3 regions of the Nocardioides ochotonae genome follow, and region 2 is predicted to be linked to each of the others. Evidence: predicted binding sites of a transcription regulator. Region 2 holds the regulator's gene; each other region holds the start of a gene.

Region 1 (4,929 bases), 700 kb from region 2:
GTCGCCGCCATGCTCGTCTACGACGCGTTCGGGATGGTGCTCGGCGGCAGCTTCTGGCCCGACTACCTCTTCGCCCTGGTGCCGTCCGCAGCCTTGGCCGCGGCGCTGCTGTCACGGCGTCGCTCGGGGCCCGGACGCGTGGTGCGCGCGGTCATCGTGCTCGCGGCGCTGTCCTGCGCGGTGTCGCTGTGCGTCTGGACGGTCCACAACCTCGCCGGCAACCAGGAGATCGACCAGGCGCGGACCGGCACCGCGATCGGCGACGTGGCCGAGCGGGGCGACACCCTGACGGTGTTCGGCGGCCGCGCGGACCTGCAGCTGAGCAGCGGGCTGGACTCGCCGTACGAGCACCTGTGGAGCCTGCCGATGCGCACCCTGGATCCCGACCTCGCCGACCTGCGGGCGCTCGTCACCGGCCCCGACGCCCCGACCTGGCTGGTCGAGTGGTTCCCGTTCACCTCGTGGGACCTCGAGGCCGGCGAGCTGCTGCGCCGCGACGTCGAGGAGCGCTACGTCCCCGAGGAGATCACCTGCCGCGACGGCGAGGCGACGATCTGGCGCCGGCGCGACGTGGAGCGGCCGCCGGCGCAGCCGGACTGCTGAGACCCCCCGGTACGCCGACGGCGCCGGCCCCCTCGCGGGGATCGGCGCCGTCGTGCGTGTGGAGCGGTGGGCTCAGTGGCCGTGACCGTGCCCGTGACCGCCGGCCGCGGGCTCCTCCTCCTCAGCAGGCTTCTCGACGACCAGGGTCTCGGTCGTCAGCAGCATCGCGGCGATCGAGGTCGCGTTGACGAGCGCCGAGCGGGTGACCTTGACCGGGTCGAGGACGCCCTGGGCGACCAGGTCGCCGTACTCGCCGGTCGCGGCGTTGAAGCCGAAGGTGAAGCCGTTGGCCTCGAAGCCCTCGCGGACCTTGGTGGTCACGACGTAGCCGTTCTCGCCACCGTTCTCGGCGATCCAGCGCAGCGGCTCGACCGCGGAGTTGCGGACCACGCGCACGCCGACCGCCTCGTCGCCGGTGAGGCCGAGGTTGTCGTCGAGCACGGACACCGCGTGGATGAGGGCGGAGCCGCCACCGGCGACGATGCCCTCCTCGATCGCGGCACGCGTCGCGGAGACGGCGTCCTCGATGCGGTGCTTCTTCTCCTTCAGCTCCACCTCGGTGGCGGCGCCGACCTTGATCACGCACACGCCACCGGCGAGCTTCGCGAGACGCTCCTGGAGCTTCTCACGGTCCCAGTCGGAGTCCGTGGCCTCGATCTCGGCCTTGATCTGGGCGACGCGGCCCTCGACGGCAGCGGCCTCGCCGGCGCCCTCGACGATCGTGGTGTCGTCCTTGGTGATGACCACGCGACGCGCCTGGCCGAGGACCTCGAGGCCGACCTGGTCGAGCTTGAGGCCGATCTCCGGGGCGACGACCTGACCGCCGGTCAGGACCGCGATGTCCTCGAGCATGGCCTTGCGGCGGTCACCGAAGGCGGGGGCCTTGACCGCGACGGCGTTGAAGATGCCGCGGATCTTGTTGACCACCAGGGTCGACAGCGCCTCGCCGTCGACGTCCTCGGCGATGATGAACAGCGGCTTGCCGGCCTGGATGACCTTCTCCAGCAGCGGCAGCAGCTCGGTGATCGCCGAGATCTTGCCCTGGTGCAGGAGGATGTAGGGGTCGTCGAGGACGGCCTCCATGCGCTCCTGGTCGGTCACGAAGTACGCCGAGATGTAGCCCTTGTCGAACTGCATGCCCTCGGTGAACTCCAGCTCGGTGCCCATGGTGTTGGACTCCTCGACGGTGATGACACCGTCCTTGCCGACCTTGTCGAAGGCCTCGGCGAGCAGCGAGCCGATGTGGGCGTCGCGGCTGGAGATCGTGGCGACCGAGGCCATGTCCTCCTTGGAGTCGACCTCGCGGGCGGCCTCGAGCAGTGCCTTGCTGACGGCCTCGCCGGCGGCGTCCATGCCGCGCTTGACACCCATCGGGTTGGCGCCGGCCGCGACGGCGCGCAGACCCTCGTGGACCATCGCCTGGGCGAGCACCGTGGCGGTGGTCGTGCCGTCACCGGCGATGTCGTTGGTCTTGGTGGCCACCTCCTTGGCGAGCTGGGCACCGAGGTTCTCGAACGGGTCGTCCAGCTCGATCTCACGGGCGACGGAGACGCCGTCGTTCGTGATGGTCGGGGCGCCCCACTTCTTGTCCAGGACGACGTAGCGGCCCTTGGGGCCGAGGGTCACCTTGACGGCGTTGGCGAGCGCGTCGACGCCGCGCTCGAGCGAGCGACGGGCGTGCTCGTCGAACTCCAGGATCTTGGGCATTGCTCTCCTCAGGAAAGGCGGAAAGAACGAAGGTCCGGCACGTCGGCCGGCCCGGACGGGCCGGCCGGGACGTGCCGGACCATCGAGAGGATCAGGAAACGATCGCGAGCACGTCGCGGGCCGAGAGGATCAGGAACTCCTGGCCGGAGTACTTGACCTCGGTGCCGCCGTACTTGCTGTAGATGACCTTGTCACCCACGGCGATGTCCATGGGGATGCGCTCGTCGCCGTCCTCGTTGAAGCGGCCGGGACCGATCGCCACGACCTCGCCCTCCTGGGGCTTCTCCTTGGCGGTGTCCGGGATGACCAGGCCAGAGGCCGTGGTCTGCTCCGCTTCGAGCGGCTTGACGACGATCCGGTCCTCGAGGGGCTTGATGCTGACCGACACGATGTCGACCTCCACTTTCTGGCACTTCGTAGCGATGTGTGATGCACGTGGGGTGCCTGTGGACGCGGTACGCCGTCGCGGGTGTCGCACCGGTCTTGTCAGGCGCTGGCACACTCCAAAGGAGAGTGCCAGTCAGAAAACTAGCACTCTCCTCGACTGAGTGCCAGAGCAACCCCGTCGTTCGTCCTCCCGATCGCACCGGTGCCAGGTGCGTGGCGCCCGGCGTCGACCTGACAGGATCGCGGCGTGGACCTCGACGCCTTCCGCTGGCTGCTCACCGACGAGGGGCAGCGACTGCTGGCCCGCGCCGAGGAGCTCGCCGACCTCGACCCGCTCCGCGCCCAGACGCCGCTGCGCCGCCTCGCCGCCCCCGAGCACGCCGCCGCCGCGGTCACCCAGGCGGTCCTACGACGCCGCGCGGTCGCGAAGTTCGGCGCCGACGCGGCCCGCATGTACTTCACCCCGGACGGGCTCGAGCAGGCCACCCGCGCCCCGGTGGCCGCGCACCGGGCGGCGCGCCTCACGGCGTTCGGCGCCCGCACCGTGATCGACCTCGGGTGCGGCATCGGCGGCGACCTGCTCGCCTCCGCGCGCGCCGGGATGACCGCCGCCGGGGTGGACCTGGACCCGCTGCGCGTCGAGGTCGCCCGCGCCAACCTGGCCGCGCTCGGCCTGGAGGGCGCCGCGATGGTCGCCGACGCGACCACCCTCGACACCGCGCCGTTCGACGTGGCGTACGCCGACCCGGCGCGCCGCAGCGCGCGGGGCCGCTCCTTCGACGTCGACGACTGGACCCCGCCGTGGTCCTTCGTCGAGCGGCTGCTGGCGCGCGACTCCTGCGTGAAGGTCGCCCCGGGCATCCCGCACGCCCTGGTCCCGGCCGGCGTCGAGGCCGAGTGGGTGAGCGACCACGGCGAGGTCAAGGAGGCCGCCCTGTGGTCGGGCCGGCTGGCGACCGTGGCGCGTCGCGCGACCGTCATCGCCGAGCACGGCCTGGCGACCCTGACCGACGAGGAGGACCCCGGCGCCGCCGCGGTCGGCGTCGGCCCGGTGCAGCGCTACCTCCACGAGCCCGACGGCGCCGTCGTGCGCGCCGGGCTGGTGACGGCGGTCGCCGCGCTCACCGGCGGCACCCTGATCGACGAGCACATCGCCTACGTGACCTCGCCGGACGCCTCCCCCACGCCGTACGCGCGCTCGTACGAGGTGCTCGAGGAGCTGCCCTACCGCGAGAAGCCGCTGCGCGCCGCGCTGCGGGCCCGCGGCATCGGCACCCTGACCATCAAGAAGCGCGGCGTGGACGTCGTGCCCGAGCAGCTGCGCAAGCGGCTGGCCCTGGACGGCGACACGCCGGCGACCCTGGTGATGACGAGGGTCGCCGGCGCGGGCACGGCACTGCTGGTGCGTCCACTCTGAGCGGACCCACCGGCGCGGGTCAGACGGTGGCTGCCACCGGGGCCGACTCCGTCGTACGGGTCCGGCGGGCGTGCACGAAGCCGAGCGCGGCGAGCACCAGCATCACCGCGGCACCGGCGAACGCGGCGATCGCGGCGTAGCCGGCGATGGTGCCGATCGTGGCGAAGGCGTAGCCGTAGAGCAGCAGGCCGCGCAGGGTGCTGCCCATGAACAGGCTCTCGCGCAGCCCGGCCATCGCCTGGCCGGCCTCGGAGGCCTTCTCCTCGTCGGTCATCGCGTTGTACTCCCCGCTGACCGCCTCGTAGCTGCGCCCGTCGCTGGAGGCGTTCATGTGGGCGAGGATGTAGTGGTCGGCGAAGGCCTTGGCCTTCGGGCCACTGTCCAGCGGCGTGCCGGCGTACTCCTCGAGCGCGTCACGGTCCTCCGCGGACAGGCTCTCCAGCGCCGGCCCCTCGGGCATCGTGATGTCCTGCATGGTCAGCTGCTGCTCCACCTGGTCGTCGATGAAGACGTTCGCCCAGGTGAGCAGTCCTCCGGCAGCCAGCAGGACGACGGCGAGCGCCAGTCCGGTCCAGGAGATGAGCTTGTCGAGCACGGTGCGCATGGGCGCTCCTTCGCGTAGCGTTCCGGGGCGAGGGCCGCCCCCGTCCGCGGCACGCTACAAAGCCGGCCCGCGTTGCGCGAGGACCCCGCGGGGAACCCGGGCGTGTCCCCCGCCATCGGACGCACCTCACCCGGCAGGGTGAGCCGGCGTCGACCGACCCACCCGCGGGGTGAGCGGTGCTCAGGAGCCGAGCGCGGCCTTCTCGGCACCG
Region 2 (4,929 bases):
GCCGTAACGATCGGTCACCCGCACCACGCTAGGTCGGCCCACCGACACTCGGCGCGAGACGCGCCGCGCGAGGACCCGGGTGTGACCTGTCCTACGCCTTGTGCTCGGCGGTGCCGTCCTCGTCCTCGTCGTCCTCGGTGGCGTGCTTGCCCTCCTCGAGCAGGCCGGCCACCCCCTGGCCGGGCGGGAGGCCCTTGGCCAGCGGGTTGTCGTCGGTCGGCCTCAGGTCCTCGGGGAGCTCGTCGTCCGGGATGTCGATGGGGACGTGGTGGTGGTCGTGCTCGTGGGGGTCGTCGTGGTGCGGCGTCTCCTCGCTCATGCCCGGAAGTACCCGCTCAGACGAGCGGCAACCGGCGCTGTGCGCGCGGGAGGTGCTCATAGCCGCGTCGTACGGCGTGCACCAGGTGCTCGCGCGGCCACGGCCACTCGGCGTCGGCGAGCGCCCGCTCGAGTGGGACCCCGCGCCCGGCGAGGTCGCGGACGGTCTCGGCCACCACCCCGATCAGGCCGCGCTGCTCCTCCACGAACCCGCGATCCACCACCGCGCCGTGTCCCGGCACCACCACACTGTCCGCGGTGGTGAGCGAGAGCACGAGGTCCAGGCTCAGCGGCCACTCCATCGGGTGGCTGTCCGGGCCGTACGACGGCGGGGCGGACTCCTCGACGAGGTCGCCGGCCAGCAGCACGTCGGCGTCCGGGACCCGCACGACCAGGTCGCCGGCGGTGTGGCCGCGGCCGGGGTGGACCAGCTCGACGAGGCGGTCGCCGAGGTCGAGGGCGCGCGCGGAGGAGAAGGTGTGGTCGGCGGGGACGATCTCGGTGCCGAGGACCTCCTCGCGGTGCGGGTCGTCGGGGTCGGCGGCGTACTCCTGCTGGGCGCGGGCGCCGGCCTCGAGGGTCGCAGCCGCGGCGACCTCGTGGGCGTGGATCGGGATCGGACCGTAGGCGCGGCGGAAGGCGCCGTTGCCGAAGGTGTGGTCGAAGTGCTCGTGGGTGTTGACCACCGCGACCACCTCGCCGTGGCCCAGGCGGCGCACGTCGTCGACCACGGCGCGCGCGGCGCGGTCGGAGGCGTGGGTGTCGACCACGAGCAGGCCGTCCGCGCCGCCGACGAGTGTCACGTTGACGTCGAACCACTCATGACGCGCGACCCACACCCGGTCGGCGACCTCCCTGAAGCTCACGCGGGTGAGCCTACGGCGTCGTGCTCAGCAGGGCCCCGCGTCGAGCTCGCGGCGCAGCATCGCGCCGAGCTCGGAGGCGCTGCGCGCCGGGCGCGGGAAGCGGAGCGGGGAGAGGTGGGCGCCCTGGAGGTCGATCCACCCGACGCTGACGCCCTCGCGGGTCAGGTCGGTGAGCCCGACCCCGAGCACCTCCTCCAGCGGGGTGGCCGTGGCGACCGAGACGGTGCGGCGCAGGTCGTCCTGGTGCTCCTGCGCCACATGGCGGGCGATCCGCTGGAGGTAGCCGGTGTTGAGCTCGTGCTCGGCGGAGCGGAAGTGCCTCAGCGACACCTCGACCGCCGGCGATCCGGGCTGGGCGAGCAGGACCTTCTCGGGGGCGAGCACGACGGTCGAGCGGGCATCCGCGCAGCAGCGGCAGCTGCTGGTGCCGCCCACGGCCAGGCGACCCGACACCAGCAGCCGGGTGCCGCGCTCGGCGGCGCCGGGAGCACCGAGCCCGCTGGTGACGGTGAGGGTGGCACGGGCGCCGCGGGCGGCGGCGTCGGCGAGGCCCGACCCGGCGGGGCAGTGGAAGGTGGGAGTGCCGTGACGGTCCTCCACGCCGAGGCCGGTGGCGGCCGTGTCGTCGTGACCGCCGGCACGGCCCTCGACGGCCCCCTCGATGGCAACGGTGACGGCTGCGGGGCAGGCCAGCACGCTGCGGGCGTGGTCGGCGTCCTGGTCGGGATCGAGCAGCTGACGGGTGGTGGGGTCTGCGGTCACGGCTCCTCCTACGTAAGTAAGGCCAGCCTAACCTTCCTGCCCACGTCGGGCGAGTGCGGATTCCACCGAGTGGGCGGAACGCCTAGTAGGATTGGCACTCCGGGGTGAGGAGTGCCAGCGCTGCGCAGCGATGGCGCTAGGTTCATTGCCGAGTTCCACTCGGTGCGATCAGATCAGGGAGGCGAGACATGCAGGAGGACCGCAGGCTCGCCGTGCTCCGCGCGATCGTCGAGGACTACGTCGCGACAGAGGAGCCGGTGGGCTCCAAGGCCTTGGTCGAGCGGCACGGGCTGGGCGTCTCGCCCGCCACGGTGCGCAATGACATGGCGGCTCTCGAGGACGAGGGCCTGATCACCCAGCCGCACACCAGCGCCGGCCGGGTCCCCACCGACAAGGGCTACCGGCTCTTCGTCGACCGGCTCACCACGGTGCGCCCGATGAGTGCCGCCGAGCGGCGTGCGATCTCCTCGTTCCTCGACGGTGCCGTGGACCTCGACGACGTGGTGCAGCGCTCCGTGCGCCTGCTCTCCCAGCTGACCCGCCAGGTCGCCGTCGTGCAGTACCCCACCCTCTCGCGCTCGACCGTGCGCCACATCGAGCTGGTGTCGCTGACCCCGACCCGGCTGCTCGCGGTGCTGATCCTCAGCACCGGGCGGGTCGAGCAGCGCATCGTCGAGCTCGAGGCGGGCATCGAGGAGCAGGCGCTCGCCGACCTGCGCACCCGCGTCAACCGCGCGGCCACCGGTGAGGCGATCGCCGCGGCCGCGACCGCGCTGCGCGACATCGTCCCCGAGGGGCCGGTGCCGGAGGCCGTGCACACCGCATCCGTGGTCGAGGCGCTGGTCGAGGCGATGGTCGACCACCGCTCCTCGGAGCGGATCGCCGTCGGTGGCGCGGCCAACCTCGCGCGCTACGGCGACTCCTTCGACTCCGCCGTCCGCCCGCTCCTGGAGGCCCTCGAGGAGCACGTCGTGCTGCTCAAGCTCCTCGGCGAGGCGACCTCCGGCGGGGCGTTGACCGTCCGCATCGGCGCGGAGGGTCCCTACGAGCAGTTCTCCTCCACGAGCGTGGTGGCAACCGGCTACGGCCCGCGCGACGGTGCCGTGGCCACGCTCGGCATCGTCGGACCGACCCGCATGGACTACCCCGGCACGATGTCAGCGGTGCGCGCCGTCGCCCGTTACGTGTCGCGCATCCTCGAGGAGGGTTGACCGGCACCAGCGCCGGATCGCTCCCCGTTTCGCACCCCTTCGGGCCGCCTCCCGGCGGCCCCCGTCCCGCACCGCCCAGCAGAGAGAGCAGACGTTGAGCCAGGACCTGTACGAGCTTCTCGGTGTCGCCCGCGACGCGGACGCCGACACCATCAAGAAGGCCTACCGGAGGCTCGCGCGCAAGCTGCACCCGGACGTCAACCCCGACCCGGAGACGCAGGAGCAGTTCAAGGTCGTCAGCCACGCCTACGAGGTGCTCTCGGACCCGCAGAAGCGCGCGGCGTACGACCGCGGCGGTGACCCGTTCGCCGGCGGGGCTGGTGGCTTCGGCGCCGGCGCCGGGTTCTCCTTCACCGACATCATGGACGCCTTCTTCGGCGGCCAGCCGGGCGCCGGCGGCGGGCGCGGCCCGCGCTCGCGCGTGCAGCGCGGCCAGGACGCCCTGATCCGCCTCGAGGTCGAGCTCGCCGAGGCGGCGTTCGGCGTCACTCGCGAGCTCAAGGTCGACACCGCCGTGCTCTGCGAGACCTGCCACGGCGACGGTGCGGCACCGGGCAGCAAGCCGGTGACCTGCGAGACCTGCCACGGCCAGGGCGAGGTCGCCCACGTGCAGCGGTCCTTCCTCGGTGAGATCCGCACGCTGCGCCCGTGCGCGGCGTGCCGCGGCCTCGGCTCGATCATCCCCGACCCCTGCCGCGAGTGCTCCGGCGAGGGTCGGGTCCGCTCGCGCCGCAACCTCACCGTCAAGATCCCCGCGGGCGTCGACGACGGCGTGCGCGTGCAGCTGGCCGAGCAGGGCGAGGTCGGCCCCGGCGGCGGCCCCGCCGGCGACCTGTACGTCGAGATCCGGGTCGCCCCGCACGAGACCTTCGTGCGCCAGGGCAACGACCTGCACTGCACGGTCACGGTCCCGATGAGCGCCGCGGCGCTCGGCACGACGCTCACGCTGCCCACCCTCGAGGCCGACCTCGACGAGGAGGACCGCGAGGGCAAGGAGACCGAGTTCGAGCTCGAGGTGCGTCCGGGCACCCAGTCGGGCAGCCAGCAGGTGCTGCGCGGGCGCGGTGTGCCCGGCCTGCGCGGCGGGCGCGGCGATCTCGTGGTCGCGGTGGCCGTCGAGACCCCGACGCGTCTGGACGCCCGCCAGGAGGAGCTGCTGCGCGAGCTCGCCGCCCTGCGGGGCGAGGAGAACCCGGGCGGACAGGTCCGTCCCGGCTCCAAGTCGGTCTTCGGCCGGCTGCGCGACGCGTTCAACCACTGAGCCGATGTCGCTCCCGGTCCACCTCGTCGACGCTGCCGACTCCGGCGACTCCCTGATCGATGCCGCACCCGGCACGTCGGTGACCCTGGAGGGCGACGAGGCCCACCACGCGGTCGCCGTACGCCGGATGCGCGTGGGGGAGCGGCTGGTGCTCACCGACGGGGCCGGCACCTCGGTCACCGCCGAGGTCGCCGCCACCGGCAAGCGGCTGCTCACGGCGACGGTGCAGGACGTCCGCCGGGTCCCCGAGCCCGCGCCCGCGATCGTGGTCGTGCAGGCGCTGCCCAAGGGCGACCGCGGCGAGCTCGCGGTCGAGATGCTCACCGAGGTCGGCGTGGCGCGCGTGGTGCCGTGGGCCGCGTCGCGCTCGGTGGCGGTCTGGAAGGGCGAGCGCGCCACCAAGTCCCTCGCCCGCTGGCGGGCCACGGCCAGGGAGGCCGCCAAGCAGGCGCGACGCAGCTGGTTCCCGGTCGTCGACGAGCTCGCCTCGACCGCGGACGTGGTCGCCCTG
Region 3 (4,929 bases), 2.0 Mb from region 2:
CACGTCGCGCCCGGTGGCCAGGTCACCGCACTCGACCGCGAGGGCGTCGTGCCCGGCGAGGTAGCCGCGCGCGCCGGCGTCCCCGCTCGCCTCGGCCAGCACGCCGGCCCAGTGCCCGCGACCGATCAGCACCGGGTGCCCCGGCCGGCCGTCGTACGCCGCGCGCGCGAGCGCGTCGGTGGCCGCGTCGGCGCCGGCGGCGGCCACCCGGCGGACGACCTCCGGGGTGAGGTCGGGCAGGTCGACCAGGCTCACCAGCGCGGCCTCGGCCGGCCCCGGCTCGAGGGCCAGCAGGCCCGCGCGCAGCGAAGCGGCCATCCCTGCGGCCCAGTCCGGCGCCTCCACGATCTCGACGGCCGTGGCGGCGAGCAGCTCGCGCGCCTCCGCGGCGCCCGCACCAAGGACGACCGTGACCTCCGCGCAGCCGCCGGCGTGCAGCAGGTCGACCGCCCGCACCACCCAGGGCTCGCCGTCGAGGTGGCGCACGAGCGCCTTCGGCATCCCCATCCGCCGTCCGGCCCCGGCGGCGAGCAGCAGGCCGTGGACCCTCACCGCAGCGGCCTCACGCGTCGAAGGCCTCGACGTACAGCTCCAGGAGCTCCGGGGTCGCCGGTCCGCTCAAGCCGCACAGGCTCACCCGGCCGTCGGTGGCCGAGACGAGGTAGTTCTCGCCCTCCTCGAACGGGACCGCCTGGAGCAGCCCGGTCAGCTCCTGCGGGGGCACCTGCACCTCGACGAGCTCGGACGCCTCGCCGGCGTAGAACAGGCTCGGCACGAGCACCACGACGTCCTCGGCGACCTCCTGCACGGTCCCCTGGAAGGCGACCTGCTGCTGGGCGAGCAACGCGGCGGTGGGCACGCCGCAGCGGGCGTCGGCCGGGGGCGCGGCCGCGGTGAGCGTGGTGACCGGGGCGGTCTCGTCGGTGGGCTCGATGCTCTCCTGCGCCGCCGGGACGGCAGGCTCACCCTCGTCGTTGGTCAGCATGAGCGCCCCGGCGCCACCGATGACGACGAGCGCGGCTGCGGCCACCAGCCAGGTCAGGGTGCTGCGGTTGCGGGTGCCGTCCTGGCGGGTCTCGGTCGTGGGGTCGTCGCTCATCGTGATCTCCAGGAGTCGGGCCACCCCGGCGGGGTCGGCCGGTGGGAGGGAGGCAGCGGGGTCGGCGCCGCGGAGGCGGGCGCGCAGGCGCTCCTGCTCGCGCTGGTCGTCGCTCTCGGGCGAGCGGTCCTCGGTGCGGTCGTTCATCGCTTCCTCCCCTCTCTCGACTCCTCATGTCCGGCACGGCCGTCGGTCTTTCCGGCCTCTTCCAGCTCTTCCAGCTCCTCGCGCAGCCGCTGCCGGGCTCGGTGCAGCCGGATGGAGGCGGCGTTGGCGCTGATCCCCAGCACCTGGGCGATCTCGGAGGCGCCCAGCTGCTCCCACGCCCACAGCCGCAGCAGCTCGGCGTCGTCGGTGCGCAGCGCCGCGAGCGCGCGCCCCACCGGGTCGTCGTCGGTGTCGCCGGGTCCGGGGCTGCTGGACGCCGGCGGGTCGAGGACCGCCACCTTGGCCGCCACCCGCCGCTGCCGCCGGCTGGTGCGCTCGGCGTTGGCCAGGCAGTGGCGCGCGACGCCGTACGCCCACGGAAGCGGGTCCTCGGGCAGCTGCTCCAGGCGCCGCCAGCACACCAGCAGGGTGTCGGCCAGCACGTCGTCGGCGGTGGCCGGGTCGGTACGCCGGGCCAGGAAGCGCCGCAACGGGTCGATCATCGGCGGCACCGCCTGCTCGAACCGTCTGCGCCGTCCTGCCTCGTCCACGCCCTCACCCTCACACAGCCCCGCAGGCGTCCCCGGGCCGCCCGTCCACCTCGTGGTACCCGCCTGCCGGGGGGCTACCGCCCGAGGCGCCACCAGTCACGCCGACTCGGCGGGAAATGCAACGAGGCCCCCGCCGCAGCGGGGGCCTCGTCGTTGGTGCGGGGTGGGGCTGGACTCAGAAGTCCATGCCGCCCATGCCACCGGACGGGTCGGGCATGGCCCCGGCCTTCTCCGGCTTGTCGGCCACGACGACCTCGGTGGTGAGGAACAGCGCGGCGATCGACGCGGCGTTCTGCAGCGCCGAGCGGGTCACCTTGGCGGGGTCGATGATGCCGGCAGCCAGCATGTCGACGTACTCGCCGGTGGCCGCGTTGAGGCCGTGACCGGCCTGCAGGTGGCGGACCTTCTCCGCCACGACGCCGCCCTCGAGGCCGGCGTTGATGGCGATCTGCTTGAGCGGGGCCTCGGTCGCGACGCGGACGATGTTCGCGCCGGTGGCCTCGTCGCCCTCGAGCTCGAGCTTGTCGAACGCGGTCGCAGCGGCCTGCACCAGGGCGACGCCACCGCCGGCGACGATGCCCTCCTCGACGGCAGCCTTCGCGTTGCGAACGGCGTCCTCGATGCGGTGCTTGCGCTCCTTGAGCTCGACCTCGGTGGCCGCGCCGACCTTGATGACGGCCACGCCACCGGCCAGCTTGGCGAGGCGCTCCTGGAGCTTCTCGCGGTCGTAGTCGGAGTCCGACTTCTCGATCTCGGCGCGGATCTGGTTGACCCGGCCCTCGATCTGGGCCTGGTCGCCGGCGCCCTCGACGATGGTGGTCTCGTCCTTGGTGATGACGACCTTGCGGGCCTGGCCGAGCAGGGTGACGTCGGTGGTCTCGAGCTTGAGGCCGACCTCCTCGGAGATGACCTGACCACCGGTGAGGATCGCGATGTCCTGCAGCATGGCCTTGCGGCGGTCGCCGAAGCCGGGAGCCTTGACCGCGACGGAGCGGAAGGTGCCCTTGATCTTGTTCACGACCAGGGTCGACAGCGCCTCGCCGTCGACGTCCTCGGCGAGGATGACCAGCGGCTTGCCGGACTGCATGACCTTCTCGAGCAGCGGCAGGAGGTCCTTGACGCTGGAGATCTTCGAGTTGGCGATGAGGATGTAGGGGTCCTCGAGGACCGTCTCCATGCGCTCGGTGTCGGTGACGAAGTAGGCCGAGATGTAGCCCTTGTCGAACCGCATGCCCTCGGTCAGCTCGAGGTCGAGGCCGAAGGTGTTCGACTCCTCGACGGTGATGACACCTTCCTTGCCGACCTTGTCCATCGCCTCGGCGATGATGCCGCCGACGGTGGTGTCAGCAGCGGAGATCGAGGCGGTGGAGGCGATCTCCTCCTTGGTCTCGATGTCCTTGGCCATCGCGAGCAGCTGGGTGGAGACAGCCTCGACGGCCGCCTCGATGCCGCGCTTGAGGCCCATCGGGTTCGCACCCGCGGCCACGTTGCGCAGACCCTCGCGGACCATCGCCTGAGCGAGGACGGTCGCGGTGGTGGTGCCGTCGCCCGCGACGTCGTCGGTCTTCTTGGCGACCTCCTTGACGAGCTCGGCGCCGATCTTCTCGTAGGGGTCCTCGAGCTCGATCTCCTTGGCGATGCTCACACCATCGTTGGTGATGGTGGGCGCGCCCCACTTCTTCTCGAGAACGACGTTGCGGCCCTTGGGACCGAGGGTGACCTTGACGGCGTCAGCGAGCGTGTTCATGCCACGCTCGAGGCCGCGCCGGGCTTCCTCGTTGAAAGCAATAAGCTTCGGCATAACTCCTGGGATCCTTAACGATTGGAGTTCTGGGGTCCGGGCGATGGGCTGCCCGCGACGGACGGCCTGCGCGACTCGGCGAACCCTTCTCGCCTGCGCGTCGACCTCAGCTGGCATCGAACCGGTGTTGTCACTCTCATCATAAGAGTGCCAGCCCCATGTTTAGCACTCGCCCCATGCGAGTGCAAGGAATCTGCCCGATCCCCGAGCCCTCCGCAACGGGCCGTGTGGGTGCCCGCTCAGCCGAGCTGGCGGGCGACCAGGTCGGCGAAGCGCGTCGCGGTCGCCGGCTCGACGTCGAAGTAGAGGCCGGGCTCGATCAGCTCCAGCTCGCTCAGCACCCACCGGCCCTGCCACTGCATCAGGTCGACGCGCGCGTAGGTGAGGTCGGCACCGGTGAGCCCGGCGGCGGCCCGGACGGCGTCCTCGGCGACGACCGCCTGCTCCTCCCCCAGCGGCACGGCGCGCGAGCGGCCGCCGTACAGCTCGTGGACGCGGATCTCGCCGCCCGCGGTGCCGGCGGTGGACTTGTCCACCTGGCTGACCGCGCCGCCGCCGAGCACGAAGACCGAGACCTCCCCGGACGTGCGCACCGACTCCACCAGCGGCTGGACGACCCAGGGCGCCGCGGTCAGGCCCTCGAGGCGCTCGTCTGCCAGGGACTCCGCCACCACCACGCCGACCCCGCCGGCGCCGGTGCGCGGCTTGATCACCACGCTCCCCCATCGCTCGAGCGCGGCCCCGAGCCCGGCCACGAGCGTGGCGTCGTCGAGCAGCTCGGTCGGGACCGCGGGCACCAGGTCGGCGAGCTCGGTGAGGTAGGCCTTGTCGGCGTTCCAGGCGAAGACCTCGGGGCCGTTGAGCAGCGGCGTCGCGACCGACGTACGACGGGCCCAGGCCAGGAACTCCGGGGCGCGGCGGTGGTAGTCCCAGGTGGAGCGGACCGCCACCAGCCGGGCGCCCGCCCAGTCGACGTCCGGGTCGTCCCAGCACGCCCAGGCCGCGCGGACGCCGCGCTCGGCGAGGGCGTCCACCAGCAGGTCGCCGCCGGGCTCGCCGTCGGGCATCAGGGCGAAGGTCGCGAGCAGCACGTCGGTCATCCGGCGAGGACCACCGGCTCGTGGGTGACCGGGAAGCTCACGGACGCGGCGATGAAGCAGTTCGCGGAGGCCTCGCGGTGGATCTCCGTGGCGAGCGCGACCTGGTCGGGGTCGGTGATGGTGACCTGGGGGCGCAGCACCACCGAGGTGAACCGGCCGCCCTGCCCGACCTGCTCCATGGTGGCGACGGGTGCGTCGGCGTAGGCGGTGACCACGATGCCGTGCTGGACC

Evidence for each region. Region 2 encodes HrcA, which represses chaperone genes, less so after heat shock. Its sites were predicted from a motif close to TTGGCACTCGNNNNNNNCGAGTGCCAA; they were not measured.
Region 1: groES (co-chaperone GroES) is a predicted target of HrcA. The motif match lies at 2,839-2,865, and genes of this name have one in related genera.
Region 3: groL (chaperonin GroEL) is a predicted target of HrcA. The motif match lies at 3,761-3,787, and genes of this name have one in related genera.

Annotation. Positions count from the first base shown of each region.
Region 1 covers NZ_CP061769.1:3,527,815-3,532,743, forward strand. Annotated here, with positions in the region: gene HBO46_RS16995 (ArnT family glycosyltransferase) at 1-603, shown strand, start outside; gene groL (chaperonin GroEL) at 676-2,310, opposite strand; gene groES (co-chaperone GroES) at 2,402-2,698, opposite strand; gene HBO46_RS17010 (class I SAM-dependent methyltransferase) at 2,945-4,114, shown strand; gene HBO46_RS17015 (hypothetical protein) at 4,134-4,718, opposite strand; gene HBO46_RS17020 (MBL fold metallo-hydrolase) at 4,899-4,929, opposite strand, start outside.
Region 2 covers NZ_CP061769.1:2,825,429-2,830,357, reverse strand. Annotated here, with positions in the region: gene HBO46_RS13755 (DUF3097 domain-containing protein) at 1-18, opposite strand, end outside; gene HBO46_RS13750 (hypothetical protein) at 92-319, opposite strand; gene HBO46_RS13745 (MBL fold metallo-hydrolase) at 336-1,184, opposite strand; gene HBO46_RS13740 (hypothetical protein) at 1,209-1,946, opposite strand; gene hrcA (heat-inducible transcriptional repressor HrcA) at 2,135-3,157, shown strand; gene dnaJ (molecular chaperone DnaJ) at 3,252-4,418, shown strand; gene HBO46_RS13725 (16S rRNA (uracil(1498)-N(3))-methyltransferase) at 4,423-4,929, shown strand, end outside.
Region 3 covers NZ_CP061769.1:588,988-593,916, reverse strand. Annotated here, with positions in the region: gene HBO46_RS02895 (nucleotidyltransferase family protein) at 1-552, opposite strand, end outside; gene HBO46_RS02890 (flagellar basal body-associated FliL family protein) at 563-1,246, opposite strand; gene HBO46_RS02885 (RNA polymerase sigma factor) at 1,243-1,797, opposite strand; gene groL (chaperonin GroEL) at 1,973-3,598, opposite strand; gene HBO46_RS02875 (ATP-grasp domain-containing protein) at 3,838-4,698, opposite strand; gene HBO46_RS02870 (OsmC family protein) at 4,695-4,929, opposite strand, start outside.